Regions from separate parts of the Lysinibacillus sp. NPDC093712 genome, predicted to be linked through region 2. Evidence: riboswitches for the same ligand, from Rfam matches in the RefSeq annotation. Region 2 holds a riboswitch; the other holds the start of a gene.

Region 1 (16,122 bases), 280 kb from region 2:
AACACGTGAACTTACTCCAAAACCAAAAGCCCCCTACATTATATAGGGAGCTGTCTGCTTATTTTTATAAAAACCTTATCACGATTTTAAATCCTGTAAACACAAATCGAGTTGCTTAAACGAACAATTACACTAAGACTCTGATGTTCATGGTGCTTTCTTATTGCAGTGCATACATGCACTTATCGCCCCGCACTATTTCACTTTAGAGGAATGATTACAGTCGCTGTCGTTTCTAGTTCGGCTGTCGTTTGAATAGAGATGTTTCCATTATATTTTTTGACAACCTCTTTTACGATAAATAATCCTTGCCCTCTTATTTTATCGAATTCAGGTTTTTTTGTTGTAAACCCTTGTTTAAATATTTGATCTGGCTCAGATATTGTCGGTCCTGTATTAATAATTTCAAAGACATATTTCGTTTCATCCGCATGACAACAAATTGACATTTTACGTTCACTCTCTGGCAATTCAGTTGTGGCATCAATAGCGTTATCAATTAAATTTGATAATAACTTAATTAAATCTGTTGTTTTAATATTAATAAAAGCATCCTGTGAGACAGATATATCCATCTCAATATTATGATTTTGAGCTGCAAGTTTTTTCGTTTGCAACAAGATTGAAAGCCCAGGATGATTTATATTTAATTTTAGTGATTTAATTGCCTGCACATCTTTAGATAATGATAATAAATATTGTTGTGCTTGTTCTTGCTCCCCTAGTTGCAGTAGCCCATGTAACACTTGTATATGGTTGGTAAAATCATGTCTTAATGAAGATACAGAGGTAATTAACGCTTTAATTTCAGCTTGATATGTATCTTCAGTTACCCCCACTTCTTTTGTCACTTCTTTTTGATACCATCTCTGTAAAAAGAAGAAAGAAGCAATAACGATTAAAATAAATAGTCCATTATAAATAAACATGAGTAAATTATTTTCTAGAACTTTTCCTTTAATGCCATTAACTTTGTCAGCACCAATATCAATACCAAGGTAGCCAATAATTTGTCCATTTTCATTCTTAATAGGTGCTCCCACAGAAAGATAATCACCATGGTCAGGATCCTCAATTACATTCGTAACATAAGTTAACCCTCGATAAGCTAGTTTGATTTGCTTCTCAGGCACAGTACAAATTTGTCCTATTTCAAACCCTTCTGTGTAGCTATCAGGTACACCAGCAATCAACGCTTTTGATATTTGAGGATTATCAATTTCTAATGTATACACAAATAAGGCGCCCAGTTTTTCTCTTGCATCATTTAAATAGGTTCTTAATTCCCAATAATCTTCACTTTCCACAGGATTATTTAAAAATTGCTGATACTGTTTGACATCAAGTGATGATGCAATGGATATAGCCGCTTCCAGACTTTGGTTAGCGATTGACTCTTCTACAGTTTTTTTCATCTTCACATAAGAAGTGACAACATTTAAACTTGTGAACAATGACAATAATACTGTCGCTAATACTAATATTAGTTTAATTTTACGTTTTTTCATACAAACTGGTACTTCCTCATCTATTGTATTAAATATTTAAAATATGTCTATTTACTATTGTAACAATTAATTTTTATGATAACCGCAATAATATTATACTATAGTAATTTTCATTTTTTCATGTTTGTTTTAAAAAAAACCCTTTGAAATATAACTTATATCCAAAGTTTATTTTGTATAACAATTTTAAATTGTTATATAAAATAAAATAATTTCATTTTCTTTCGAAAAGCGAAATAGCAACAAAAGGAAAGGAGAACAGCCCAACAAAAGTTATGCCATTCTCCCTATTATCTATTAAATTATAAACCAAGCATGACGAATTAGATAGCCTGAAGTATTTTTCCTTTTATAGTTGTCGGAAGAATAAGCTCACCTCTTATAAATTGATGCATGGAAAACGTAAGTGGCTCACTATTCTCCCCTATACCCACAATGACTTCTAATTGATTTGGTGAGTATACCACAGTGTGTAATGTGCCAAAGTATTCTTTATATTGTTTAAAAAATAGTGGTGAATCTCCATCATTAAAATACTGAAAAGCAGACATAGCAGTCGTACATGCGTTTGCAACAAAATGATTTATATAACGCTTGCGTTGTATTGAATTATCAATAGATGCTTTATTTTTCTCTTTCAATTCTTGTGATTCAAAATGATTAGTACACATAAATGAATGTTTTTCAAAAACAATTTGCTCCGTTGGTGTAGCCTCTACCACAACTACTTTTCCACTTTGATCAATCATCGAGTAGTTGTAGCAATAACGATGTGGGATTTTTTTTAATTGTAAAACGGCTTCTTCAATATTTTTACACCGCTCCAGTAATATTCGGACAATCGTTGACGCAAGAAAGCCATCTCCTTCCCATTCATTATTAACGAAATGAAGTCCTACAACTAATCCTTTTTCATTCATTCCATCTAGCCTGCCAATTATTTGCTGGCTAAAGCCAATACTTGCATACCCTTCTGATGGATTAGAAAAAACGAGTCTTGCATCATATAAAGCAGGGCTAAAATCATAATTTCTCACATAATGCCCATCATGCACAAACGACGTACATCCCATATCTGGAAATGTCATATTATAACCACTATACATTTTTATAACGGATTCATATGACTGTTCTAAACCAGAAGCTAACCCTTTTATCTCTTGTAAAAGATTCGGCGAAACATACTGTAATGCTTCTTGAGCCTCTTGAGCATTACAAGTAGCTGATAAGGCAAGGAGCAGTTCATCTTGTACTAAATGAGCAGATGATTGTATTTCCTTACTTTGTTGAAAACCCACGTCATAAGCATCTCCCATTAATGAAACAACGCTCACTACTAAATCTTCGTATTTTTTCATTTCCATTCCTCCTATACTCCAATCGAATGTTACTATTATCGTAATCCTTCAAGTAACTGGAAGGTCAAGGAGCATCTCTACAAAAAAAAATGCTAAAAAAAGAAGTCATCTTCCATATAGGAAGACGACTTTCAAAGTGACCAAATCATTAATTATAAGGTAAAGATAAATTATTTAAATATTGACCTTAATTCTCTATTTGCAATTATTTAAACAACCTATACCTTTCATCTAAAGTTTTTCTTTTTCTTTAGATTTGAATGTTTTACAACACGTATCTGATGATTGACTTGCCGCCTCTTTAGACATATGCATTTCAAAATCAGAAGCAAACTCTGCATCATGTTTCTTATCGATACGTTTATCCATATCGATTGCTATCTTTTCAGCACCACAAAAATTACCTTTGGCATGGAAAACACAATTTGATACAGCACAGCTTACTTGAACATTCGGCATAACTATCCACCCCTTGTGATTGGTCTAGAAAAATATAGATAAGCAATCTAATCCATACTCTTCATTAAGTATTTTGTCCAATACAAGCGTTTTTACAAGCAAAGCATGAAAATAACTTTATTATTTATTTAAAATAGCTATCGTTAATTTTTACTTGAAGACCGAGTTTTATCTTGAGGCTTTAAAAATTTTGGGCGTTTATTATATCCACTTGGAGCTGCACGTATTAAAGATTTTTTGATATCAGTCCAATTCAAATCTGCGCCAAGACTTAAGTACGGTACACCTAACACACGTATATTCGCAACATAAATAAGTATAAAGAATAGGGACAAGAAGAAACCAAATAAGCCAAAAAAAGCAGCCATTAAGACGACAAATAAACGGAAAACACTCATGGCCGTTACAAATGATTGATTTACAAGTGTATATGCAGCAATACTTGAAATAGCAATTACTACTATCATTGAAGGACTCGTTATGCCCGCCTTGATCGCCGCATCGCCGACAATTAACCCCCCAACAACACTTATGGTTCCGCTCAAAAGAGATGGTAAGCGGAGACTTGCCTCGCGAAATAATTCAAACATAAATAACATCAGCAATATTTCCAGTAAGGTAGGAAAAGGCAAGCCCGTTCTTGATTGTACAACTGTTGCTAAAAGTAGTATTGGCATTTGTTCTTGATGATAGGTCGATAAGGCAAGCCAAAAACCTGGTGCGAGCATACTTATTAATATTCCTACGATTCGTAGCAGTCGTTCTATAGAACCTACAATAGCTGGATAATCATTATCTTCACCTGATTTAAATAGTAAAAAGATATTCGGTGGTGTAATGATTACATAGGACACTCCATCGACTAAAATAAGAATGCGTCCTCTACTTAACGTTTGTACCGCAAAATCTGGGCGACCTGTATAATCGTGTAGGGGAAGAATTTTAGAGGTTTTGCCCATCGTATCCATCAATATATCGCCATTAATCACGACATCTGTATCAACTTTACGTAATTGCGTTTTAACTTCATCCACCATCGTTTTATTGGCTATATCCTCCATATAAAGAACGGCTACTGTCGTTTTAGAACGCCTACCAACTTCCACCGTTTCTACACTCAGTGAATTAGTTGGTAGTCGCTTGCGAATTAAAGCAATATTAATAAAAACATCTTCTATAAAATCATCTCTCGGTCCTTTAATTACCAATTCATTTTTTGTTTCTTCAGGATTTCGATTCGGCTTATTAGAAATTTTACTTGAGAATAAAATTTTCTCCTTTTCAAAGTAAAGTAAAGCATATCCTGTATAGACACGCGTAATAGCATCTTCTAAATCCGTTATTTTTTGAAGATTTGGAATGTGTAATTCATTTGTTATTTGCTCTGCTAATAATGTTGTTGAAGCATCTTCACACAAAGATTGGACTCGATTTATAATGACCTTATTCAATAAAAACTGATCAAACATTGATTCACATGTAATAAAATGAACACTATGTTGTTGAAAGGTATAAGATTGAAATATCACGTCAGCAGAGCGTTGAAATAGTTCTTTCAACGTTTTCAATTCGATATTTAGATTCATTGATTGAATATTCCTCATCTCCTACTGAACTCGATTCAAACAAAGTATTGTAAAATACACATACAATATTTTTCCCAATGTCCAACAAATTATGCAGTTATTCTTGTAACCATTATGTTATTTAAATTTAGCCAATCATTTTCTGTAAATTCGCCATTTCAATAGCTGATATTGCTGCGTCATAGCCTTTATTACCAGATTTTGTCCCAGCGCGTTCAATTGCCTGCTCAATATTTTCAGTTGTGACAACACCAAAAATAACTGGTATGTTTGTAGCAAGAGCAACGTTAGCTATGCCTTTTGCTGATTCGTTGCAAACATAATCATAATGTGTTGTAGAGCCACGAATAACTGTGCCAAGACCAATAATGGCATCATATTTTTTTGTTTCCGCTAGGTTTTTAGCAATAAATGGAATTTCAAATACACCTGGTACCCACGCAACATCAATTAAATCCTCGTCTACACCATGCCGTTTTAGCCCATCCAATGCACCGCTTAATAATTTACTAGTAATAAATTCATTAAATCGACCAACTACTACCGCTATTTTTAGATCATTGCCAATTAATTGTGCTTCAAATGTTTTTCCCATAAATTGATTCTCCTCTTTTACACTGTAAGTGAATTTTTTCCTTGTATTTGTTGACGACGATAGGCTGCTAATGCATCAATCGAAATCATTTTTAATTTGTGTTTTTTCGCATATTTGACTAAATCATCAAAGCGTAGCATTTCACCATCATCCCCCATAATTTCACAAATAACACCAGCTTGTATGCTTTGGCAAAGCTTTGCTAAATCGATAGTAGCCTCCGTATGCCCTCTACGTTCTAAAACACCATTTTCCTTTGCTATAAGTGGAAATACATGCCCAGGTCTACGAAAATCAGTTGCTTGCGCTTGTGACTCTAGCATTTTTCGAATTGTCAACGCACGTTCAAAGGCGCTAATGCCTGTTTTTGTATCTTTGTAATCAATACTTACGGTAAATGCCGTTTGGTGATGGTCCGTATTATTTACGACCATTGGATGCAACGCTAATTGTTGTGCAAGCTGCTGTGAAATCGGCGTACAAACAAGCCCTCTTCCATATGTAGCCATAAAGTTTATCGTTTCTGGTGACATGAACTCTGCAAGGGCAAGTAAATCCCCTTCATTTTCACGGTCTTCATCATCCACGACAACAATCATTTTGCCTTGTTTTAAATCTACAATTGCTTCTTCAATTGAATATAGCAAAATTGCCACCTCCTAATAAACTTTAATTTTTACTGTACTTCTATACTTTCAAAGACAGATTAAAACCCATGCTTCGCTAAGTAATCTTTTGTAATGGTTGGTGATTGCTGACCACGCTGTAGCTGGTGCATAATGTATTTACCAACTAAATCGGTTTCAATATTGACTGGTGATCCTACATTTTTTGTTCCTAATACAGTTTCCTTGTATGTGTGCGGAATAAGCGATACGGTGACGCTGTTTTTTGCCACATGGAAGAGCGTTAAACTCGTTCCATCAATTGTGATTGAACCTTTAGGAATACAATAGCTAGTTAACTCCTCTGAAAGTTCTATATCAATGTATACAGCATTGGCCATTGGACGTTTGCGTAATATTTTCCCCACTCCATCAACATGCCCTGAAACAAAATGACCACCAAAACGTCCATTCGCAGGCATTGCACGCTCTAAATTCACTGCATTACCAACCGTGAGTTGCTGCAAATTTGTCGCTTTCACTGTTTCAGGCATCACGTCCATTGTCAGTTCCTGCTCATTATAATGTGTTACTGTCAAACACACGCCATTGACAGCTATACTATCGCCTAGCTTCACGTCCGATACTATCTTTGGCGTAATAACAGTTATTTTCATACTTAGTCTATCGTTTTGCAAGGTTTTTACTGTGCCAACATCCTCAATAATACCTGTAAACATTTTTCCACCTACTTTCTACTTTTTAAATTTTGACCTGTAATTGCTTAAACGAGACAAACAAAAAACCCCATATAAAAATGGGGTTTGGGAGTTCTAATTCATAAGACGTCACTAAATAAACCTAATGGAAATAAATTTTCCACAGGCTACCATCTCATCGTTCTTCTCCCATCCAGACTATAACTGTCGGTTTTGGATTTGCACCAAATCAGCTTGCGCTCACGGACTTTGAATTGCTTCATCACCGCCGATTGGGAATTTCACCCTACCCCGAAGAACAGAAACCTATTAAATTTTTAACTAAATAAAAAAACTCCCCAACTAAGGCGATGGGAAGTAGTTTTGTATATACGCGTAATCAAATAGACCTTTTAAAGTCATACTAATTTAAAAAGCTTATACATCTACCCTTCTCCCATCCAGACTGTAACTGTCGGTTTTGGATTTGCACCAAATCAGCTTGCGCTCACGGACTTTGAATTACTTCATCACCGCCGATTGGGAATTTCACCCTACCCTGAAGGATATGTTTATTTAGTTACTTCATACGATAACATTATTTTAATACATTATCCACTTAAAATTTTCAAGTGAATTTTGATACAGGAAATTTCCTTAACTTAAAAGTGCTATAAATAGTAAAACTCCTTAGCTTATTGAAGGTAATTCAGTAACCTTCAAGCTAAGGAGCATTTGCTTTATTATTCTTACATATAAATGGTTATAATTTAAGAATATGAAATCAATTCCTTTTTAGATGATTTACTTTCCTTAAACTTCTTGTTCGTCTTTGTTATCCGGTATAACTACACGAGAATTCCCCATCATGAATACGAAAATTGCTGCAATAACAATTGGAATAAGCGCAAGTAGGAATACATGTGTAACGGAGCTAGACATTGCATTCACAATGATATCAAGAATGTTAGCTGGAATTTTCTCACGTACACTCGGTTCAAAAATTTCTCTCATATCCCCAGCATCAAACATTGCGGAATTGGAGCCTTGCCCCAAACTTTTGAATCCTTCAGTTAGTTTACTAGTAAAGACATTGTTTTGAATCGTTCCAAAAATCGTAATCCCCATCGTCATCCCAAGTGTTCGAAGAAACGAATTGGTTGAATTTGCAGTACCACGATAGCGAGCATCTAGATTATGCTGCGAAGCTGTCGGTAGTAATGAGAACGAGAAGCCCATACCAAAGCCTACGAGAATCATATACAGTGTAAGAAGTATTCGAGCCGTATCTGGCGTAAGTGTGCTTAGTAAAAACATACCTGCAAAATAAGATATTACTGAAATAACCATTAAGTTTCGATAGCTTATTTTCGTTAAGAAAATACCACCAAAAGCACTTCCTGCAACGGACCCCAACATCATTGGCATCAAAATTAGCCCTGCATTTGTTGCGGATGCACCATATACAGCTTGCACATAAATCGGTATATATACTGTTAAAATAATAAAAGTACCACCATATAAGAACGCTAACATTTGCGAAGAGGCAAATAAGCGACGTTTAAATAAGAAGAAAGGAAGTATTGGTTCTTCTGCTTTCAGCTCTACAAAAAAGAACACGATAAAGAACACAGCAAAACTGATAAATAATGAAATTATCGGCGCTGAATTCCAATCGAACTGTTTACCACCTAGCTCCAATGCAAACATTAGACTGATAACAGCTAAAACAAGTGTAGCAGCTCCCCACCAATCTATCTTCTGCTTTGTAAGAACAGGCGATTCTTTATAATTTTTAATTATAAGAAATAATGACACGATACCAATTGGAAGGTTAATGTAAAATACCCACTCCCATCCGAAATTATCTGTAATATAAGCGCCTAGAAGTGGACCTACAACACTTGCGATACCGAATACTGCGCCAAGTAACCCTACCATTTTCCCACGTCTTTCTGGTGGGAAAATATCAAATACAATTGTAAAAGCGATTGGCATTAACGCACCTGCACCAATCCCTTGAATCGCGCGAAAAATACTGAGTTGCTCAATCGTATGAGCGAAACCGCAAAGGGCCGAACCAAGTAAAAACACGCCTAAACCAAAAATAAAAAATCGCTTTCTTCCATACATATCGGATAACTTACCGAAAATAGGCATACCCGCCATTGTTGTTACCATATAAGCAGAAGTAACCCAAACAAATTTGTCCATGCCGCCAAGTTGCGAAACGATTGTTCCCATTGCAGTCGCAACAATTGTATTGTCAATTGCTGACATAAAAATGGCAAGAAGTAAACCTGCCACTACGAACTTTGTATTACTATTACTTTTCGATGCTTCCATTTAGAAACCCCTTTGCAAATTATTAATACCCTCGCGAAAATTCACATGTAAACAATCACATATCAGTAAAACATTTCATAAACTCTTCAAGCAAGATGTTAACAGTCTAAAAGGAGGTATATTCTTTGTCAAGCACCCGATACAATATAGCCTTCTAAGGAACCTCTTCCATTTATACCTCATCGCCTATCCATCACACTCCTCTATACCCAGTTTCAGGTAATAAATAAAAAAACCTTTAACTGAATGTTTTTACTTATTCAGCGGAAAGACTATTTATGAAAGATGAGAGAAACCTTAATCTAAAAAGAGCGTTACTTCATACGTGACTACTTTTGTTCAGCTTGACATAGAAAAATAGGAATGTTAATGTGAGTCATTGTTCAACGCAGCTTCAGTACAACGGACACTTCACTTGCTACGAACATAGTCAAATTCCCCTCATTGGAGGTTTTTTATTGTTTACTACTATTTCTAATAAAAAACGGATTTTATTCTATATCCTATTAGCACTGTGCTTTGTGGCTTCCCTTTTATTTGTTTTTCACAATGAATCCTTTTATGAGCGGCCAATTGCAGAAGTTGTAAAAACAGAGTTGGAAGATTCAACACCTATATCGGATATGTATAGTAATGACGATCAATTATTTACGCAGCAAATAACTGCATTCGTGAAAAATGGCGAAGCTAAAGGACAACTTATTTATTTAACAAATGAGTATTCTTCCTCTGGCGCTTTTGATCACGAATACAAGGTCGGAAACAAACTTTTTGTTTCCATAAAGGCGGATAAAACTAAAAAAGGGCAATTAACAGGCTCGATTTTAGACGTAAAGCGCGATCAATACGTGTTAATAGTTGCGTGGATTTTTATTTTCGCCCTATTAATTGTTGGCAAAAGACAGGGGCTATTTTCAATAATCAGTTTAATTGTTAATGCACTTATATTATCATTTGCATTGGATTTATATGTAAAGCACCCAAACGTCAGCTTGTTATTCGTTAGCGGTGTATGTGTTCTGCTATTTACTGGTGTTTCGTTGATACTCATAAATGGATTAAATGAAAAAACCTATGCGGCAATGCTGGCAACACTTTTAGGAACTTTCATTTCATTACTTATTAGCTTTTTCGTATTGTGGATTACAAATGAAAACGGTCTTCGTTATGAGGAAATGCAATTTCTAACACGACCTTATCGCATGGTTTTTATGGCTGGTTTATTTATAGGGGCGCTAGGAGCTGTAATGGATGTTTCGATTACTATGGCTTCTTCCATGTTTGCTCTATATGAACAAAATCCAACGATTTCTGACAAAGCGTTAAAAGTTTCAGGACTTGATATCGGGAAAGATATTATGGGCACAATTACAAGTATTTTATTTTTTGTTTATATATGTGGTTCCATTCCAATGCTTATTTTATATTTAAAAAATTCCTCTACACTAGGGCTAACACTTTCCATGAATCTTTCACTAGAATTAGCTCGCGCTCTAGCAGGTGGTATCGGTGTTGTTTTAACAATTCCCATCAGTCTTTACACTTCTATTTTTTTCATTAAACGAAAGAGGGTAAATTGATGAATGTACTAGTATGGCTAACGGCCATTTTATTTATATTGATGATTGTTATTGGTGGAAAAAAAGGGGTACGCTCTTTTCTTTCTTTATTTTTAAACTTCGGGGTACTCTTTATCACAATCTTTTTAATGACCAATCCAAAAAATAGCCCCATTATGTTAACGTTCATTGCTTGCACAATCATCAGTTGGATTAGCCTTTTTTATATTAATGAAAAGAACAGCAAAACAATGACCGCATTTATTTCGACAATGATTACCATTGTGATCTTGCTATTTTTTATTGTGATTGTCACAGAGAAGTCTATGATCCAAGGTTTTGGAGAGGAATCCACAGAAGAAATTAGCATATTTTCACTTTATATTGGTGTGAACTTTGTTCAAATTGGTGCTTCAGTTATTATCATGAGTACAATTGGCGCCATTTTAGACGTCGCCATTTCCATTGCCTCGTCCATGCATGAAATCTTTCACCACAACCCGCTCATTAGTAGAAAAAAACTATTCACATCCGGGTTAAGCATTGGGAAAGATATTTTAGGTACAGATACAAATACACTATTTTTCGCTTTCTTTGGCGGGTATTTAGGTCTGTTAATATGGTTTAAAGATTTAAACTACTCGATTGGCGAAATCATCAATTCTAAAATTTTTAGCACGGAGCTCATCACAATATTTTGCGCGGGCATAGGCATTGCAGCCATTATTCCCATCGCGTCATCTGTCAATGCCTATTATTTAATCAAAACTCGAGAAAAAGTACGTGCACAAGAAAGTGCCAGTCACTCAAAGTGACTGGCACTATTTGTTCGAAATTTCCCACTTCGCATATTAATCTTTATGATATTTCTTTTCAGAAATCCAATAGTGCGAAATCATTACAGTTAAAGAAATCCAAATGATAGAAATGAGGATATTTCCGTAGACATGCGAATCGACTGAACCCGTTATTAATACCATCATTGCATGTTGACTCATTCCTGCGGGATTTAATAAATCAATTATTGGATGTAAGCCACTAATCATTTTAAAAATAAGCAAGCAAACGATACTAATTAAAGCGATAACGCCTTGTCCATTAAAAATAGTACTCACCATCGAAGTAAATGAAATCATAAAAAGAACCCATAATTGATAAAAAACAATGGCTAGTATCATATCTAGAAATGAAATATTATTAAACAAAAAATTTACATAAGCGTAAGATACAACATATCCAAATGTCACACTAATAGCTACAAATGAGAAATTAGAAAAGAGCTTTCCACCGATGTATGATCCTACTTTTACAGGTCTTGTTAGAATAAAATCAAGCATCCCATTTGCTTTATCTGACTGAATGATGCCCATCATAGAAATGACAACAATCATAATGCCCAACTGATCGAATTGCGAACCAAGAGTTGCGGCCATTACCTGCGCTCCATCCTGCTGAATTATTGAAGGGTCAATCATAATGCCTTGATTTCCACCAAGCGAGGCTAAAATTGATGGTAAATAATATGTAACAACCGGTTGCGTTGCGCCTAAAAACATAAAAGCAAGGGGTAACCAAATAACTTTAAAGTCACGAAACATTTGTACATATTCTTTTTTAGTTAAAATATAAAAAGGCGTCATACACTCACCACCATTTTTAAAAAGATTTCTTCTAACGTCTCACTACTTCCAACTTCAAATCGAACAATATCTATTTTGTGTTCCAAAGTATCACGAATTAACCTATCTTTATTTTCAAGAACATTATCGAGAGTAATCTTCATTTTTTTTCCGATTACTTCTACATTTTTTACATACGAAAGTTTTTCAATGATTTGTACCCAAAGTATATTTTCCGATGCAATTTCAAGATGCACAACCGATTCACTGTTGTGAGTTAATAATTTTTCTATTGTCGTATCCTCGATTTTCATGCCTTGTTTCATGATGACAAATCGTTCACAGATTTCTTCTGCATCACCTAAAATGTGAGTTGATAATAAAATAGTCGTTTCATGTTTAATTTCTTGAATTAAATTTAAAACCTCTCTCCTACCTATTGGATCTAATGCCGAAACAGGCTCATCCATGACAATAAAAGATGGCTTATGTAAAAGCGTTTGGGCAATGCCCAATCTCTGCTTCATTCCCCCAGAAAATGTTTGGACTTTCTCATCTTGTTCGTTAAATAATCCAACTTTTGTTAATATTGCTGGTACTTCCTCAATAAGTGTTTCTTTTGCTATACCTGATAACTGTCCCATAAAGAAGAGTGTTTCTTTGGCTGTCATCCAATGGAAAAAGTCAGGGTATTGTGGAAGATACCCTATCTCTCTTTTCATATTTGAAATTTTTTTCCCATCTAGAAGTACTTCGCCTTTCTCTGCATATAAAATGCTTGCAATGATTTTAATTAACGTAGACTTTCCCGCACCGTTTGGCCCTATGAGTCCCACACACTGACCAGTTTCAACTTCCATAGTAAAGTTATTGACTGCTGTCTTGGATTTAAAGTTTTTTGTGACATCTTTAATTTCTAACTTCATAAGCTTTTTCTCCTTTTCGTCCAATAGTGAAATATAAAATGGGTCCAATTGTATTGAAAAATAAGATAACTATTGTCCATAAAAGAACATTTGTCCTTGTCTTACGATGCCGATACAAATCAAACAGTGCAATAAGAATAAGAATGAGTCCAACAACCATAAACGGTAATGCAATCTGTAGTACTGCTAACCAATCGATATCCTTCAATTCATTTAACCCATAGTGAAGTTTCATTAAAAATTCTCCTTTTCAAATACATTATCATTACTGATAATGATAACAATAACACACATTTTTTGGAATTGCACCTTTTTATTGCTTTCATTTTATGTTACCATTCATTATTATCTATTATGATAATATTATCAAAATGGAGAATACATTTACTTTCAACACACAGTTAACTACTTTTCTTCATCGAATCTAAACGAAGTCCAAACATGTTATTATTTCAAGTGGTTCTTCTCATAGGGGGTTACTATGTTACAAATAAAGATAGATACGAGCAGCCAATTGCAAATTTATAAACAAGTCGTAAATCAAATTATTGAACTTATTGCAAAAGGCCAAATTCAATACAATGATAGTCTTCCATCTGTTCGAAATATGGCGAAAGATATAGGAATAAACATACATACAGTTTCTAAAAGCTATCATGAACTTGAGAAAAAAGGCATAATAAAGATGGAGAATCGAGTAAAAGCAAAAGTTATCGCTAGCTCAAATCATGTAGTAGAAGATTTACAATTACACAATCTTGAACTTTCTGTAAAAACCATTATTATGGAGGCTTATGTAATGGGATTTAATAAGAAGAAAATTAGTCAATCTATCAAAAAAATTTTAGATGAATTGGATTAAATATAAAGAGAGAAAACTTGTATGATATATTGCAAATTTTTTAGTGTTTGCATTTCTCTCTTACAGGTTTTTTATTTGCAAATATCCATTTTCCACCGCATCTTGTATCCACAAGGTCCTCTACACTAAAAACTCGTTATCTGTTTCTTTTTTTCTGCATTCATGTCATTATGAACGAATGATTCTATGTATTTAAAACATACATCTAGATAATAATGATAATTCCAATCACAACCTAAAGGAGAAAAAATACAATGAAACATATAATATTTGATTTTGATGGTACACTTGCAGATTCTACAGCGGTGCTCGCCTCTGTATGGAACATAATCGCGAAAAAATATGAATTTAAGGAAGTGCAGTTAGAGGATATTGATTCACTAAAAAAAATATCAATTGCTGAACGAAGTAAATTATTTAACTTCCCCCTACACAAGCTTCCTATTATACTTCCTCAATTTTACCGATTATATCAACAGTCATTAAAAGAAGTTCATCTATTTCATGGTATGAAAGATGTTTTAAAGGAAATTGAAAGCAAAGGTTATACTATCGCGATTATCTCCTCTAATTCAAAAGACAATATTGTGGAATTTTTAAACACGAACGGCATCGACTATGTCTCTGAAGTACTGTGCTCTAGCCGTATTTTTGGAAAGGATAAAGTAATAAAAAAATATTTAAAAGAATCGAACATCAAAAGATCAGACGTGATATATGTTGGTGATGAGCAACGTGATATCATCGCATGCAAAAAAGTTGGTATTCCAATTATTTGGGTTGATTGGGGATATGACGCAATCGAGGTTATTCAATCAGAAGAGCCCGATTACAAAGTATTTTCTCCAGCCGAAATATTAAATATCATTTAAAGCAAGTAACAAATTTCAGATTTCCTTGCGCTCGCAAAAGAGACACTTCTTCAAAAGTGTCTACATACTTTTATCATTTAATTGTGTTTATTTCCGCCATGGGCTAGCGCTTTCCGCTCGGCATACGGTACGATGCAACTTGATTGCGCAAAGTTGCGTAAAGGAGTCGCCGCCCTCTACTCCTATAACTATAAAACAGGCAGCAAGATTAAATTTCTTGCTGCCTGTTGTCGTCAAAGCTAACCACGTGATTAGCTTTCTATTGAGTTGTAAGCTTTTTTAAAACCGCTTGGTATTTTTCTGATGTTCGCACTTCTACTGTTAAAAAATCTTTTCCATAGGTCGCCTTTATCAAAAATGGTACATCACTCGTGTTTTGAAACCTAAAATCTAACCCACCGTAGGACACCGTTGCATCTCTACCCTTTGGGACGTAGCCAACATCTAATGAATGATGGTGTCGCTCGACGAATTTTATAGGTAATTGATCGACTGCATTAAACAACGTTGAGGAAGTTTGGCATATCCCCCCACCGATGCCCATTACGAGTTCTTTATTAATAATTTCGGGTGCAGGCTGATAGCCGTTTTCTTCATCTCTAGGTCCAACGACAGTATTAAAAGAAAAAGTATCCCCGCTCCCTACAATAACATTATTAATGGCCTTTGCTGAAAGTTCAATATTTTTGTTTCTTCCTGCATCTGATGAATTGAAGTATGTTGAATAAGAAGCCACAACAACATCCTCTAAATACGGAATGTCTTCAAGATAATAGCCACTTTCTGTAATATACAATGGCATTTCTACCTTGCCCCCCGTTGCAGATGCAGCTAGCACCCTTTCAACCAACTCACTTTCTTTTAAAATCATCAAAGGGCTGCCTTTAATAATCCCACCTTTATCATCCAATTTGTCGAGTACCATTCGCTTATCTAAACCAACTACTGTACCTGTTCCTCTTGCTAACTGCTGTGCAAATTGTTCAATTTTCTTTTTATACGATTCAGAGTCTGTTTCATAACCTAGTTCCTGTGGTGATATGATGTGTATGATTTCCAAAGATTGCGGATCAACAATTTCAACCACTACAGGTCCAGCTTCCTGCTCCTTGTCCTCAGTGTACGTCAC
Region 2 (16,122 bases):
TTACCTATTTTTAGTAGTATTGCAGCTGTTTTTGTTCTATCAATAGCAGGATACGTGTTTTTAACAAATAATAATCCAGTTAAGGATGAGGCAAACGCCCCTGCTGAAAATTATTCTTCGATGCAAGAGGATCGTGCTATACAAGAAAATGAAAATGCAGATGGTGTGATGAAAGCGAATATCGGTGCCGAACATGCACGCATGCTATCACTTCGGACATCAGTTTACGAAGACGATTTAGCAGATGCAGTAGTATTTAGAATCGGCTTACCAGGTGGCAATGCTGATAGCATACCAATGACCTATGTAATCCCGAACGAAAAATTAACGGCTGATTTTGGAAAGAAAAAGCCGACAACTCTACAAATGTATGAAAAATACGCACCACAAATTGATGAGGAAGCACTTGGTTTTGCTAATTATCATCCATACAAAGGCGAGTTGAAAGAAGAGGGTGAGACGCTAGTTCACGTCTTACCTAAAAAAAATGATTACGATGTAGCTTCAGCTTCCGTAACAAAATATTTAAGCTCGTTAAAAGATACTTTTTCCGACTCTGAATATAAAGCGATTGCGTTAAAAAATGCAGATGGTACTCCTTATGAATTTTCGCAGGTTGGTGAGCCAAGTGAGCCTATGCAGTTAACGAAAGATAATCATTACAACTATTATTTATATAAAGAAGAAAATGGGACTGAATATTTATCGCCCGACTTCCACCAAACATATCCTACTGTTACAGAGGCACTTATCGCCATGCGTGATAAAAAAGATGATATTTATGTACCGGTCATCCCTGAAAATGTAACGTACACAGTGAAAGAAGAAGAGGGGGGTGTTGTCATCACCTTTGACGCACCGCTGGATTTGATGACAATGGAGGCTGTGCGGGCAACGCAATTAATCGAGGCCATGATGCTGACAGCTTCAAGCTTTGATAAAAAGCTGCGCTTAGATAACGTCGTACAGGATAGTTGGGAAGGCTTTGATTTAACAAATTTTTTGCCGATACCTGTAGGTGCAAATAAACAAACAATGCCGTAACAAAGGAAGACAGCTATCTTTTATGAGGTAGCTGTTTTTTTGTATGAGTTGTTTTGGCGTCAGAAAACTGGTGGGGGAAACGCGGAAATCGGGTGCAGAAGCGCGGAATCCGGCTGTTGAAACGCGGAATTCAGGCTCGAAAGCGCGGAATTCCAATGCTAAAACGCGGAATCCGTCGCACATGGCTTTTTTTAAGAAGCATTCATTAAAACATACAGATTTAATCGGAATTTTTTAAGCAGAAGTATTTACTTTTGTATGATAAAACATTATAGTTAATTTATAAAATAATATTGATTCATCTTCGGGGCAGGGTGAAAATCCCGACCGGCGGTAATAGAGTTGTAAATCGCTAGTGTTGTACAAAACTACATTAGCTCGCATGATTTACTACATGGCTCTTCAGCCCGCGACCTGTGCAAAGATTTTTTTGCATGGCTGACTTGGTGCGATTCCAAGGCCGACAGTATAGTCTGGATGGGAGAAGATGAAGGTACGATCGTCATTCGTTGTTACGAATTAAGCTATGTGCAAGCGTTTTTTCAGTGTGTCTATTGATTACACTGTTTGCGCAAAAAATAGCTAGTAATGGCGTTATTTTATCATGCCTTTTCTCCCTTATGCTGATGTGCATAAGGGTTTTTTCGTGAAAAAACAATCGATTACGTCGTAACCTTTCTTCTTGCAAGATTGAATCAGCAAAGAGGAGAGAGTTTTCAATGAAGAAAAATATCAAACTACAATCGTTTATTACGATTGGTATGCTAAGTAGTATTTCGTTTTTATTAATGCTTTTTAATTTCCCGATTCCGCCGTTCCCAGCATTTTTAGAAGTGGATTTCAGTGATATGCCTGCATTACTTGCAGCAATCACAATGGGGCCAGTGGCGGGTATTTTAGTAGAACTATTTAAAAATATCCTGGATTGGATTTTCTCGGGTACGCCTACAGGGGTTCCGGTTGGCCATATTGCAAACTTTGTGACAGGTATATTATTTATTTTACCAGTATCATTTGTTTTTAATCGTTTTAAAACAATGGCGGGTCTTGTTGGAGGTTTGGCGACAGGAACAGTTGTTATGGCAGTAGGAATGAGCTTTTTAAATTACGCAGTATTTTTACCGATGTACACTTATTTCTTAGGTATGGAGCCAGTAGTTGGCGATTCATTATATAAAATGATTATTGCAGGTATTTTGCCATTTAATATCGTAAAAGGTGTTCTATTAACAGCTATTATGGTGTTACTGTTCACAACGATGCGTAGATGGATTGAACAACAACGTACAATGTATTTATCAAAATAATAAATTAAGCCTCGAGTTTATTCTTACTCGGGGTTTTTTGTGTATAGATCTAATAGCATACTGGAATATTCAGGAATTGACTAGTCTAAATTACTATTTTAATGTACAATTAATGTGAGATTAGTTAGATTTGAGGAGATTGAAGAGATGAGTGAAAACAATGGACAATGGTCCAGTAAGTTAGGGTTTATTTTAGCATCGGCGGGTGCTGCGATTGGACTAGGGGCAATATGGAAGCTACCATATGTCACAGGGCAAAGTGGTGGCGGCGCATTTTTCCTTATATTTGTGGTGTTCACTTTGTTGATTGGCCTACCGATGTTATTATCCGAGTATATTTTAGGGCGTGGTACGCAATCAGAGGCGATCACAGCCTATAAAAAGGTTGTTCCAACGAAACCTGCTTGGGCTTGGGTTGGACGCATGGGTGTACTTGGCTGTTTTCTATTATTAACCTTTTACAGTGTTGTAGGGGGCTGGATATTTATTTATAGTGGCCTAGGTGTATCTGGGGCTGTTATTGATTCAACGGTTAATCCAAGTGAGTTATTTGGAAAAATTATTAGTACTCCGTGGATTACGTTACTAGGTTTAGCGTTATTTACACTGGCAAATGTACTTGTCATTTCGCTAGGTGTACAAAACGGCATTGAAAAAGCAAATAAGTGGATGATGCCATTATTATTTGTTATGTTTATCGTTCTTGTTATTCGTGCGTTAACATTAGATGGGGCGATGGAAGGTGTGAAATTCTTCTTATGGCCAGACTTTTCAAATATAACGGGTAAAGCGTTATTAGAGGCGTTAGGGCAGTCATTCTTTGGTTTGGCAGTAGGGTTTTCTTGTTTGGTTACATATAGTTCGTATTTGAAAAAGGATGTTAGTTTACCAAACTCAGCAGGCTCAGTAGTTATATTGACTGTGCTCGTGTCATTTTTAGCAGGACTAGCTATTTTCCCTGTAGTGTTTGCCTTTGATTTAGAGCCACAAGCTGGACCTGGCTTATTATTTATGGTGCTACCGACAGCATTTAGTCAAATGCCTTTTGGTGAAGTATTTTTAGCGCTGTTTTTATTACTGTTTTTATTTGCGACGTTAACGTCATCATTTAGTTTATATGAAATCATTGTTGCAGCATTTATGGAGAAGTGGCATATGTCACGTTCAGCCTTAACGATGTTACTAGGAGTTGTTGTCTTTATTGCTGCCATTCCATCGGCATTATCATCTAGTTTGTTAGCAGATGTATCCATTTTCGGGAAGTCGATTTTTGATGCTACTGATTATTTAGTGTCCAATTTAATGCTACCATTGGGCAACTTATTGATTGCGATCTTTATTGCCTATGTCGTAGATAAAAGCTTTGTGAAAAAGGAATTGCTCATGGGCAGCCAAATGGGGCAGGGGTTTTATAAGACTTATCGCGTGTTAATGTTAGTAGTCGTACCTATCGTTATTATCGTTGTTTTATTAAATATGCTTTTACAAAAATAATATTGAATGAAATTGTTTGAGTGCCTGGCACTCGCAGACACAATATAAGCCGCAACACTCGCTATCGCGCGATTGTTGCGGCTTCGTTTATACGTTCCCGCAGGAGTCTACGTGAATTTTTATTTTGTTAAAAAATTCAGAATTGTTTGGGTGCCTGGCACTTAATATTGGCACTTAATATTCACTGAGGGCAAGCTCACCTAACCAGCTTTTTTCTTTAATCATTTGCTGCGCTTGCAGTTCACTTTTTGCAATAGGAAATACTTTGTCACATTGTGAGATGGCGAACAGTTTACGAATAAAATCATCTGTCACAATAATGGCGATTTTCTTTTCGGCAATCGTAACTTTCTTTGCAAAATTAATAATCATACCAAAACCGGTACTATCAATATTCGTCACCTTTTGCATATCGATTACATAGCCATGTTTTGTGTCTACACTAATAGCGTGAAGCTCCTCTTTTAACTCATCGATTAACCCATATTCTAAATTACCTGTAAAGGCGATTGAAATATAATCAGTCTTTGAATCAAAATTTATCATGTTATTCTTCCTCATTTCAGTGCTCCTCCATGTCATTTAGTTAATAGATTAAAATTTAAATTTATTTACTTCGTTTTGTAGTTTAGTAGAAATTTCCGCTAACTCCTCTGATTTATGTGATATCTCAGCTACAGTTGCATGTTGTTCTTCAGAAGTAGCTGCCATTTCTTCGGAAGCTGCCGCAGAATCTTCTAGAATGCGTGAGATATCATGTATTGCCTGTTGAACACCTAATGAATTGTCATTGACATGCGTGAATGCAGATTTCATTTGTTTCACACCTCGTTCTGTTTCAACAACATGTTCAACGATTTCTTGTAAGGCATGTCCGCCTTTACTAATGATGTTCACCTGTTCTTCTACTGCAAGTAAATTACTTTCCATAGTTCGGACGGTCACAGCGGTTTCGGCTTGTATGTTGTTAATTAAATCTGTAATTTGACCAGAAGCTAAACTCGATTGCTCAGCAAGCTGACGAACTTCTGATGCGACTACAGCAAAGCCCTTTCCTTGATCTCCGGCTCGAGCGGCTTCGATGGCAGCGTTTAAAGCCAATAAATTTGTTTGCTCCGCAATACCCGTTATGACAGTTATAATTCCACCTATTTCTTCTGAGCGTTTACCTAGTTTTTGAATTGAATCGGTTGCATAAGAAACTGTATGTGTGACAGTGTTTAAATGTTTAATTGCTTCATTAATGGCATCTTCTCCTTTTCGAGCGATGTAGGTAGATTGAATCGCTCTATTTAAAGTTGCTTCTGCTTTTTCTAAACTATTGGTTACTTCCTCAATTGTTTTTTTCATCATCATAACAATGCGTTCAGCCTGGTCTGATTGAATGGTCGTACCATTTGAAATGTCGTTCATTGTTAACGCAATTTGGTTTGAGGCTTCACTAGTTTGGTGTGATGATTCGGCTAATGTCTGCGAGGATCTAGCTATTTGATTTGCGCTATTCGAGACAATGGTCATTGTTTCGGTTAAACGTTGCTTCATATTATTAAATGCTTGTGCTAAATTGGCGATTTCATCTTTTCCTTTAGGATTTACTATTTTTACGCTTAAATTTAAATTAGCAAGTTCATTAGCATTCAAACTTAATTGATTAATTGGTCCAATAATTTGACGCTGTAAAAACCAACTAATGCTGACAAACATCAAAATGGCTATTCCTAATGAAATGGCAACATTCTCAAGGACATATTTTGTAGCGATGTTAATATAAGGCGCAGATGGCGTGCCTGTCGACCACATGCCGATGATGTCGCCTTTGCTATTGAAAATCGGCTCTGTCGCAACTTGATACATACTACCTAATACATTTGTTGTACCAATAAAACGTTTTTTTTGCTCTAACACAGCAGTAGTAAGCTCTTTAGGGGCCTTCGTGTTCACTTGTCGTATACCATTTTCCACTATAGTTGTGTTAATGCGTGTATCGTGCTGAAAGATTGTCACGAAGTTACCGTCTGCTAGATTGCCAATCTCATCTACAATATCGAAATTGCCAGCAATTTTAACATTGCCTTTATACAATTCATTATTTTTGATGTCCCACTCTCCAGGGATTTTAACATCAAAATATTGATAACTTAATTGTAAATCCGATAAAAGTTTGGCATTTGCACTTTCTAAAAAATTCTTTTTAGCTTCAAAAAAATCAATTACAGCTATAAGAGTAATCATTAACAAAATACAGGTAAGAATAAGTAAATTCATTTTTTTACGGATTGTCCATTTCACAAAAAGTCCCTCCTAATTACAGATGTACTTTATCCATGAATTTTCTTGGAAACACCGACTAAAAATTTGGTACTTGAAAGATGTTTAAACCAAATAGAATCGACCATATTTTTGACAAAAAATAATCCTCGGCCTCGATCTGTATAATTATGTACATTAGGATCGAATTGCAAAGCCTTCTTTATATCATTTTCAGTAATGCCTTGTGCTTCATCGATGACAGTTAGCTTAATCTCCTCATCGTTATGTAAAATTTGAATTTGAATTTTGCCGTCGGGAGAGGGGGAATCGATTTTTTCCATCGCTTCAATAGCATTAATTACTAATTCGTGTAAAACAAATCTCAATTCTTTACTGAAAGGTATACTATAAATATTTGTATAGTTTTCCATCACATTATCAATAAAATGAACTGCTTGTCGATTTGCTTGAACTCGCAGTGTAAATTTCATTGCCAATCACCTATCTTGTACGTGAAATTACATTTATATTTTCGCTAGTGATGTAAGCAAAGTTAAATAGGTCATCGCTATTATATTGAGAAAGAATAGGAATGAAAACGCAGACAATTAATGTCATCTCTATAAAAATAGTTATGTGTGATAAAGGAATGAATATCGTTGACTAATACTGTTTTCACTCTATGGTTTTTGTCACCTATAGCAGTAAAAAACTTGTAAGTCTATGTATCTTCTGAATATATGGATACTTAATGTTGGTGACAATGTGTTATATAAGAATTTTTAAGGCGATGCTAAATCATTTGCCTGGAGTTTGCGAAGTTTGCTTCAATTGGTAGTTAGGACCATTTGAAAGGGAGTTTTGTTTTGTACTGGATGGAATCAAAGGACTTTTTCCACCGACGTCATTATTATAAAAGCTACTTTTGAATTATTCAATTACTTTAATAAGGATTGGTATATAGAATAGTAAAAATATCCTATTAGATACTATTGAATTTATATTTCGTTTATAATGTACCAGTAAAATATAAAAAACGCAAGACTAATGTTCTATAAATGAAATATTTTAGTAATCATTAAGTTTTATTTTAGTTGATGTCAATATATAGGTCCAACCTAATATATCTATACATCTAAAATAAAGATAAATTTATTCGAAAATACATATGTAAGAAAACATTACATGCCCATTGCGCATTTTTGTTGTTTTAGTGTACTTTAAAAGAAGTTATAAAAAAACACGTTAAGAAAAATGACAATTGGAGTGGTGAAGAATGAAACATCATACAAGAGATGATATTATCCGCATGGTGAAAGAAGAAAATGTGAAATTTATTCGCCTACAATTTACTGATATATTGGGCTCAATAAAAAATGTGGAAATACCAGTTAGTCAATTAGCGAAGGCATTAGATAATAAGGTCATGTTTGATGGTTCATCGATTGAAGGATTTGTCCGTATTGAGGAGTCTGATATGTACTTACGTCCTGACTTAGATACTTTCGTTATCTTTCCATGGACAGCGGAAAGAGGTAAGGTAGCGCGCTTTATCTGTGATATTGCACGACCAGATGGTACAGCGTTTGAAGGTGATCCACGTTCCAACCTTAAGCGGGTATTAAAGGAAATGGAAGAGTTAGGTTTTAGTTCGTTTAACCTTGGTCCAGAGCCAGAATTTTTCTTATTTAAACTAGATGATAAAGGGCATCCAACACTTGAATTAAATGATAGTGGCGGGTATTTCGATTTAGCGCCTACTGATTTAGGCGAGAACTGTCGACGTGATATTGTGCTTGAGTTAGAGGGCATGGGTTTTGAAATTGAAGCGTCGCATCACGAAGTTGCACCTGGTCAACATGAAATTGATTTTAAATACGCAAGTGCCATTGAAGCGTGCGATAATATCCAAACGTTCAAACTCGTCGTTAAGACAGTCGCAGCACAGCACGGTTTACATGCAACCTTTATGCCAAAACCGTTATTTGGCGTTAATGGCTCAGGGATGCATTTCAATCTTTCATTGTTTGAAGGTGATAAAAATGCCTTCTATGATGAACATGCAGAATTACAATTGAGCGAAACGGCTCGAAGCTTTATGGCAGGGGTCATGAAGCATGTTCACGGCTTTACAGCGGTGACAAACCCTTTAGTAAATTCTTATAAACGTTTAGTTCCAGGCTATGAGGCACCGTGCTATATAGCTTGGTCAGCTCAAAACCGCTCACCACTTATTCGCATCCCAGCAGCAAGAGGTCTTTCAACTCGTATTGAGTTACGTTCTGTTGACCCAGCGGCTAACCCATACTTAGCGATGGCTGTTATTTTAGCATCTGGACTTGATGGGATACGTAAAGGCTTAACACCACCAGATGCTGTAGATCGAAATATTTATAAAATGAACCGCGTAGATCGTGAATTAAATGGCATTGATAGTTTACCATCCTCTTTAGAATACGCACTAATCGAGCTAGAGATGGACCACATTGTACGTGACGCACTTGGCAATCATATTTTTGAGAAGTTCACAGAAGCGAAGGAAATTGAATGGAACAAATACCGCACACGCGTCCACAACTGGGAACGTGATGAATATTTGACGATGTACTAGAAAAGAAGTGTTGCGTGTTGCAAGTAAGAGTAAGAAGAAAGAGACAGTATTAATTTAAGGCTTTTTCTAGAGACTGTTACTTTTAAAACAAAAATTACAGAGTTAATCTTACAGTTACATATAGAATGAACTCTGTTTTGTTTTGATATATGAAGTTTAATATTTAACTAAAGCACCCCATAAGTTTGAATTAACAAACTTAAATTGAACTGCACCCCGAATAATGGACACTTTTAAAAGTGAACTTATTCGGGGTTTTTTTAATCCTCATTATCAAGCTAAACAGTTTTCTAAAGCAGCAAATAACCAAGTTAAACTAAAAATAATATAGGTGGTACTTGAAACATTCCATTTAATAAGTTCATATTGCTTTTTAGAAATTTGTATAATTGATGATGAATACACAGCAAACAGCATAATCATATTATAAGTTTTAGAAGTGAAAAAATTTTAAAAATTAACATTAATATTAACATTTGTCAGTATTGACATTACTTAAATTAATTTATAATTAACTACGGGGAAATAAATCTTATAGATCTATCGCTGACGGATCGCCGTGTGCGATGAAAGTTGCCTGCACGGTGAAGGCTCGTTATAAAACCGAGATATAGAGAGGGATAAAACGAGAATAGCGTATTTTTACCTGTAACAAATGTGAGTGGAAGTTCACTAGATTTATCACCGGGTGGCGTCAGAAATACAATTACTTGGACAGATAATCAATCATCTGTAGGAACGGTTACTTATACGATAAAACGTAACACAAGCAATAGTTTAGTAGGGGCAATGGTTTTACAATCAAACATTGCGAGTGGTACACAACGCTGGAATGATGATACAGCAACACCATTTACGACATATTATTATTTCATTGAAGCAACTAATGGTATAGAAACGGCTGTAACTGCAGGTTATGAATTAAGAACTACTGAGAATAAGTATGCTTTAACTAAAAATTACAAAAATATTCACTTTGCCAACCTTGTATTTAATCCCGTAACAGAGTCATTTGACGAAGCGTAGTATTTCCAAGTAGCCTAATAACTTAGGCTACTTATTTTTAAGAGGTGAAATTAATGGAAATTTTAAATCTTACTTCAAGTAATTATAGTATGTTTTTAACTTTTTTGAATCCTAATCATTTTAAAAGGTTGCAATTAATGGACGCAAGTTTATGGGGAATAGGTTTAGTTGACCATACAAGTCCAATAGGTATCCTTATTGCAGACATCAATTTTGAAAATAAGTCAGCAACGATTACACATTTAGTTGTAAATGATGAGGAGAATGCCCATCATTTTGTTATGCAACTATATAATGAAGCGGAAAATTATTTTGAAAAGATCGGCTTTTTGATAACAGAAATAACGCTTACTATGAACAGTAAATCTGATGACTTCATAAATATATTAACCAATCAAGGATGGAGTGGGAATGTACAAGGTATAGAAAAATATGTGCTGGATTTTAATCGAATACAACAAAATGAGTGGTTATGGAATTTAAAAATACCTACTAGTTTAACAGTAGTACCTTGGAGTCAGCATGTGGGTGAGATATTTAGAGAAGCAATTTCTAATAAGAATAAGTTTGATGATCATGTCTATCCTTTTGTTCAGAATTTAGGCGATGTCGATGAAGAATTTAGCTTTGCTTTATTTCTTGAGGGAGATTTAGTGGGGTGGTGTATTGCTGAGAGAGTTGCACAGAACATGATACTTTTACCCCATTCTTATGTGAAGCGTTTGCCCGCTACCAGATTGGGAGGAGGGGGGATGTTAGTGTATGCGCCCGTTGTCAAAAGGGCGATAGAAGAAAATATGTTCGTGACATTTTTTACTGATGTAGATAATACATCTATGCAAAATATTATTAATAGACGTTTTAAAGAATGCGTAATACAAAAGAAAATATTAGTTCGTTTAGTAAAAAAAGAGCATGTTACTATTATTCATTAGTCTCCTATTAAAATTATACTACTTCCGATAGAATGCTTTTGCTGATGGTTTAATTTTACAATACAACTGGGAACGCGATGAATATATGACAATGTATTAGAAAAGAAGTGTTGGGGCTGTGGGTATCGGCGATTGTTTAGGGTTAACTGGCGATTCCTCATACTGGAAATTAGAGCCTAAAGGATAATATCAATTAATTCTAAAGATAAAATTCACACATTCAATTTCAATTTAATGAAAAAAACCAGCTCTATTTGATCTGCCCCGTAAAAGTTAGACATCAATCTAACTTTTACGGGGATTTTTTTATGGCAAAAGTAAGTGTTGAACAACGTATTCAATCAGTTCAACGATATTTAAATGGATATGAAACCATGCTTGAAATTGCGAAAGATATCGGTGTGACAGCAGAGGTTGTCAGTGAATGGGTTCGCCGTTATCAAAAAAATGGCGTAGAGACTTTCTTAAAGTCCTATACAAAATATTCAGCTGACTATAAAATGAATGTCTTAATTATATGAACGAGACAGGTACATCTTCGAGAGACACAGCTGCACTATTCAATATTTCATCTCCTGGCATGATTCGGAATTGGAAGTTGAAGTTTGAAGTTGGTGGTGGTTATGATGCTCTTGTTTCTAAGAAAAAGGGGCATCCATCTATGAAAAAGAGATAAAAAGAACAACGAAGTCAACACCAGCTGAAGGATCTGTTAAAGCGTTAGAAGCACGAATCTTTTGTCTTTCGAAGTACTACATCCAAATAATAATCCTAAAACGAAAGAAAAAGCTTAGCGTTAGATTATAGCTTATAAATCCTGGTTAGTTTTTTGAGAGTTGCATCTGATAACTTAAATAATGGGGAAATAAGTTTTTAAGCTATTGTTGACGGATCGCCGTATGCGATGAAAGTCGCTCGTACGGTGAAGGCTCGTTATAAAACCAAAAAGATGGGATAAGACGAGAGTAGCGCACTAATACCAAATGCTACATTTACAATTGGTGGTATGGGGAGTACTAGTTTGACAGTAACAAAAGATGTAGCGAATACTCTTAGATTAGATTATTATTCTTATACTACATTTAGTAACGGAACACTTGTTATTACATTACCATCTGAAATAGTAGCTACTACTAATGATTACGTTCACTTAGGTGTATCATGGAGAAACATTACATCATCAGAAATTAGTGCTGATGGTCATACACTTACATTTACTGGAGTTAATACTAGTGGTGATATCGCCTTTGAATTTAAAAACAAAGTTATATCAGCGGGATCTTACACAATAAATGCACAAGGTGACGCTGATGGTGTTGGAAGCAAATATAAAAGTGATAATCGTACTGTAACGATTATTGCTGAATAGTTTTCTTTTGGTGTAACTACGATTCTGCGGATGGTGCAAAAGAGAAAAAGTGTTAGATTGACATTAATCAATCTAACACTTTTTTGCTGTTTATGTTAATGTCCGCTACAGAGTGGTGGGGGGTCTGAGAGCCAGTAGTCTCTAGGGTCATGCTCTCTTCCAGGAACCTCTAATGAACTGTAGGCAATGTTACTCTTTTGCTTTCTCATCTTTTTTATCTATCTCTTCCTTATGTTCTTCTTTATGTGTAGAAGTTTCTTCAGATTTTTTTGTCTCTGTTTTATCTTTCGCTGTACCACAGCCAAATAATAACCCAGTTGTTAGGATGGCAGTAAAAGTACCGATGATTAATTTTTTCATCTATTCACCTCATAGTGGAATTATATAGGTTTATTCTTGCCCTAATTTTTGAATTCATACATTGTTCATTCATGAATATTTATGCAATTTATTCGAGCGCCGATTTATAACTTTTTGCATTAAAAAATTAATAAATTTAAAACTAGCTCATATTTGGGCTGGTTTTTTGTGTAAACGTGATAATGAAATTTATAGCCCTGTCGTTAGGATTGATCATTATTTTTTTTATTCATTCACCTCATTTTAAAATTTTATACTTTTAATCTTGCCCTGATTATTGACTTCATACATCGTACATTTAGTAAAAGTTTGCCTAAATTCAAAGCCTCTCTAAAAATGTGAAGAACAGGTGTTAATATAAATTGGATAAATATGCTAAAATTATATTGTGTAAAATGTTTTTGAGTGCAAGATTTATAGGTCATATACTTTAATTAATAAAAGGAGAAAAAAATGAATTACATACAAACAATGCGGCAGCTCATTGGCAATGAAATGCTAATGACTGTAGGCTGTGGCGTTATACTTGAACAAGACAACCAAATTTTACTACAACATCGAACGGATCGAGATGTTTGGGGTATCCCAGGTGGCATTATGGAGCCTGGAGAATCGTTTCTTGAAGCGGCCGTAAGAGAAACTTTTGAGGAAACAGGTTTAACAGTTGAACAATTGGCGTTGTTTGGTATTTATTCTGGTGAAGAAGGATTTGCAACATATCCGAATAGCGATAAAGTTTTCAGTGTCCAAATTATTTTTTACTCAAGCTGTTTTACGGGACAATTAATTCAACGCTCTGATGAAAGTCACGAACATCGATTCTTTGCCCGTAACAACCTCCCTGAGCTAAACGTGCATCAAGAAAGATTTATTTATGATTGGGTAAACAGGGTGAGCTTGCCGGTTATTAAATAATATTGCGAGATTGGGTAGCGAAGGATGTAGCTCTTTTTTACCTATTCGTGCCAGTTACATTGTAGAGAGGCGAATTAATTATTGAATGCAAGAACGAATAAAGGAATTTCATGTTTTTTTATAGAATAGAAATGGGTGGTTAGAAGAGAAAGGTGAGATGAGCATGAGTCAAATTAAAATATATGGTATTAAGGATAGGTTAGATCCTATTAAGGCAGCATTATCGACTATTATTCATTCTTGTATGATGGAGGCACTGGCATTGCCAACCGATAAGAAATTTCATCGTTTTTTCCCGATGGACAAAGAGGATTTTTACTTTCCTAGTGAAAGAACTGAAGCATATACCATTATTGAAATTAGTATGTTCGAAGGTCGAACGATGGAAACGAAAAAACAATTACTCGCATTGCTATTTAAAAAAATTAACAGTCAATTGAGTATAGCTCCTCAAGATATAGAAATTACTATTTTTGAAACACCTAAGCATAACTGGGGGATACGAGGACTACCTGGGGATGAGTTAGCACTGAATTATAAAGTTAATGTTTGATTTTTCTTAGTCGATTAAAAAACTAGAAGAGGTGAACAGTGTGACAAAAAAAGGCTACTTCATAGACAAGGAAAAAAATCAGATTTATAACAATGAAGTAGTAGTGGCAAGTAAAATCTACTATAATAATATTACGTTACAGGAACTTGGACAAATGATTTTTAATGGCGAAGTAGAAGAAATATTTATCTGTAACTATCAAACGGAACGAAAAAGTACATTAGAGCGTTTATTAATAAATGATGTTAAGTCAGAATGGAATACTAAGTATAAAAATAACATTTGCCTTGATGATGAGGCATATTTAAATGATTTCCCAAATGGATATTGCTTTTTTGTTGAGCTTTGGGAAAGCGAAAAAGATACGACTATTTTGGTGTTATTCCAATATCATTAAAGGTCAAAAATGTGGAGACGACTATATTAGTGGCTTATGTTGCGCTACAAAAACGACAGTAAAAAAGTGTTAGATTGATTGCGATCAATCTAACACTTTTTGTATATTTTTATAATTTAATCGTCCAACCAAATGTATCTTCAAGCGTGCCATTTTGGATGCCTGTTAATGTGTCGTAAAGCAATTGTGAAACTTCACCAATCTCACCGTTATTAATCACTATTTTTTCATCTTGCCATTTTAATTCTCCGACAGGTGAAATAACCGCAGCTGTTCCTGTACCAAATGCTTCTTCCAAAGTGCCATTATGATAAGCCTCTACCACTTCATCGATTGAAATACGACGTTCCTCAACTGGAATGTTTTTCGCCTTTAATACTTGAAGCATTGAATTACGTGTAATCCCAGGTAAGATGCTACCATTTAATGCTGGTGTGATGACTGTTCCGTTTATTTTGAAGAATATATTCATGCTACCTACCTCTTCGATGTAACGGTGTTCTTTACCGTCTAGCCATAAAGTTTGAGAATAGCCTTCCTTATTCGCAATTTCTTGTCCTTTTAAGGCGCTCGCATAGTTACCAGCAGTTTTTGCTTCGCCGGTGCCGCCAACTACAGCTCTTACAAAATGTTGTTCCACCATGATTTTTACTGGATTAATGCCCTCTTTGTAGTACGAGCCAGATGGAGACATAATGATGATAAATTTATAGTTTTTAGAAGGGTGTACACCTAAGTGTGGCTCAGTAGCAATAATAAATGGACGGATATAAAGAGATGTTCCAGGTGCCTTTGGAACCCATTCGCGATCCAATGTTACTAACTGCTTTAACGCCTCTAACGCCAATTCTTCATCAATTGCTGGAATGACAATACGCTCATTCGAATGATTTAAGCGGTTAAAATTACGGTCAGGACGGAATAAAAGGACCCTATTATCCACTGTTGCATAAGCTTTTAATCCTTCAAATACAGCTTGCCCATAATGGAAAACCGCTGCCGAAGGATCTATAGAAAGCGGCTGATACGGGATAATACGTGGATCATGCCAACCCATGCCTTCTGTGTAATCGACTATAAACATATGATCTGTAAAAAATTGACCAAAACCTAATTGGTCTACTGCAGGTTTTTCTTTTGGGTTTGTTGTTATTTCTTTTGCTATCTCTAACATGTCATATCCTCCGCGTATTGTGTCATTAGATGAAATATCTATAATACTTAATAATACTGTTTATTTTAAATTAATTAAATACTAAGAATCTACTAATAATTAATAAAATTGCTCATTTATATACTTTCAGCAACAAATAACGCTCAGTGCAAAGATTTAATTGGTAGCGTAAGCTACAGGTTGACGCTTTCCACTCACTTAATCTTCTTAAAATTTTTATGTTATGGGCTCGTAAAAATGATTATTATTGAAGCAGTAGCACTCTTAAGTAAAGGTTTGGAAAATGGACGATATGTAGTAGACTATGCATACAACTGAGTGGACCAGTCCAAAGATAGCATAAAAAGACAGGAAGAAAAAACTAGAATACGTTAATCTTTAAGCAAGGAGTGAGGGCATTTGAGTTTGAGTTGGATTGAGTCGATTCAAAAAGCTATAAATTATATAGAAGAGCATTTGCAAGATACGATTACAATGGAGCAAATCGCAAACGAAGTGAATGCATCTGTTTTTCATTTTCAACGAACATTTTCTATTTTAACAGATATGTCAATCGCAGATTATATAAGACGAAGAAGATTGACTTTAGCAGCACAGGAATTGATCAATACAGATATAAAAGTAATCGATCTCGCCTTCAAATATGGCTACGACTCTCCCGAAGCTTTTACAAAAGCATTCCGAAAG

Evidence for each region. A riboswitch is a leader RNA that binds a small molecule or an ion and turns the genes downstream of it on or off. The one in region 2 is predicted to bind FMN.
Region 1: it holds a riboswitch for FMN, as region 2 does, so the genes downstream of both, ribE (riboflavin synthase) here and ACQKNX_RS00450 (ECF transporter S component) in region 2, are expected to answer to the same signal.

The regions. Positions count from the first base shown of each region.
Region 1 is NZ_JBNNUU010000001.1:367,706-383,827, reverse strand. It holds gene ACQKNX_RS01910 (GHKL domain-containing protein) at 201-1,508, opposite strand; gene ACQKNX_RS01905 (C45 family autoproteolytic acyltransferase/hydolase) at 1,832-2,866, opposite strand; gene ACQKNX_RS01900 (DUF1540 domain-containing protein) at 3,098-3,325, opposite strand; gene ACQKNX_RS01895 (spore germination protein) at 3,469-4,911, opposite strand; gene ribH (6,7-dimethyl-8-ribityllumazine synthase) at 5,039-5,506, opposite strand; partial or broken gene ribB (3,4-dihydroxy-2-butanone-4-phosphate synthase) at 5,563-6,153, opposite strand; gene ribE (riboflavin synthase) at 6,213-6,851, opposite strand; FMN riboswitch at 7,008-7,133, opposite strand; FMN riboswitch at 7,255-7,380, opposite strand; gene ACQKNX_RS01875 (MDR family MFS transporter) at 7,623-9,155, opposite strand; gene ACQKNX_RS01870 (YibE/F family protein) at 9,614-10,735, shown strand; gene ACQKNX_RS01865 (YibE/F family protein) at 10,735-11,529, shown strand; gene ACQKNX_RS01860 (ABC transporter permease) at 11,566-12,354, opposite strand; gene ACQKNX_RS01855 (ABC transporter ATP-binding protein) at 12,351-13,259, opposite strand; gene ACQKNX_RS01850 (PLD nuclease N-terminal domain-containing protein) at 13,243-13,494, opposite strand; gene ACQKNX_RS01845 (GntR family transcriptional regulator) at 13,741-14,121, shown strand; gene ACQKNX_RS01840 (HAD-IA family hydrolase) at 14,376-14,993, shown strand; gene ACQKNX_RS01835 (VanW family protein) at 15,253-16,122, opposite strand, start outside.
Region 2 is NZ_JBNNUU010000001.1:84,582-100,703, forward strand. It holds gene ACQKNX_RS00445 (RNA polymerase subunit sigma) at 1-1,044, shown strand, start outside; FMN riboswitch at 1,341-1,537, shown strand; gene ACQKNX_RS00450 (ECF transporter S component) at 1,764-2,351, shown strand; gene ACQKNX_RS00455 (sodium-dependent transporter) at 2,499-3,845, shown strand; gene ACQKNX_RS00460 (STAS domain-containing protein) at 4,020-4,406, opposite strand; gene ACQKNX_RS00465 (methyl-accepting chemotaxis protein) at 4,440-6,134, opposite strand; gene ACQKNX_RS00470 (ATP-binding protein) at 6,164-6,586, opposite strand; gene glnA (type I glutamate--ammonia ligase) at 7,372-8,706, shown strand; gene ACQKNX_RS00480 (hypothetical protein) at 9,364-9,732, shown strand; gene ACQKNX_RS00485 (hypothetical protein) at 9,786-10,667, shown strand; gene ACQKNX_RS00490 (helix-turn-helix domain-containing protein) at 10,976-11,188, shown strand; gene ACQKNX_RS00495 (hypothetical protein) at 11,185-11,343, shown strand; gene ACQKNX_RS00500 (BslA/BslB family hydrophobin) at 11,689-12,036, shown strand; gene ACQKNX_RS00505 (hypothetical protein) at 12,226-12,396, opposite strand; gene ACQKNX_RS00510 (NUDIX hydrolase) at 12,850-13,311, shown strand; gene ACQKNX_RS00515 (tautomerase family protein) at 13,475-13,864, shown strand; gene ACQKNX_RS00520 (hypothetical protein) at 13,905-14,261, shown strand; gene ACQKNX_RS00525 (branched-chain amino acid aminotransferase) at 14,371-15,435, opposite strand; gene ACQKNX_RS00530 (AraC family transcriptional regulator) at 15,841-16,122, shown strand, end outside.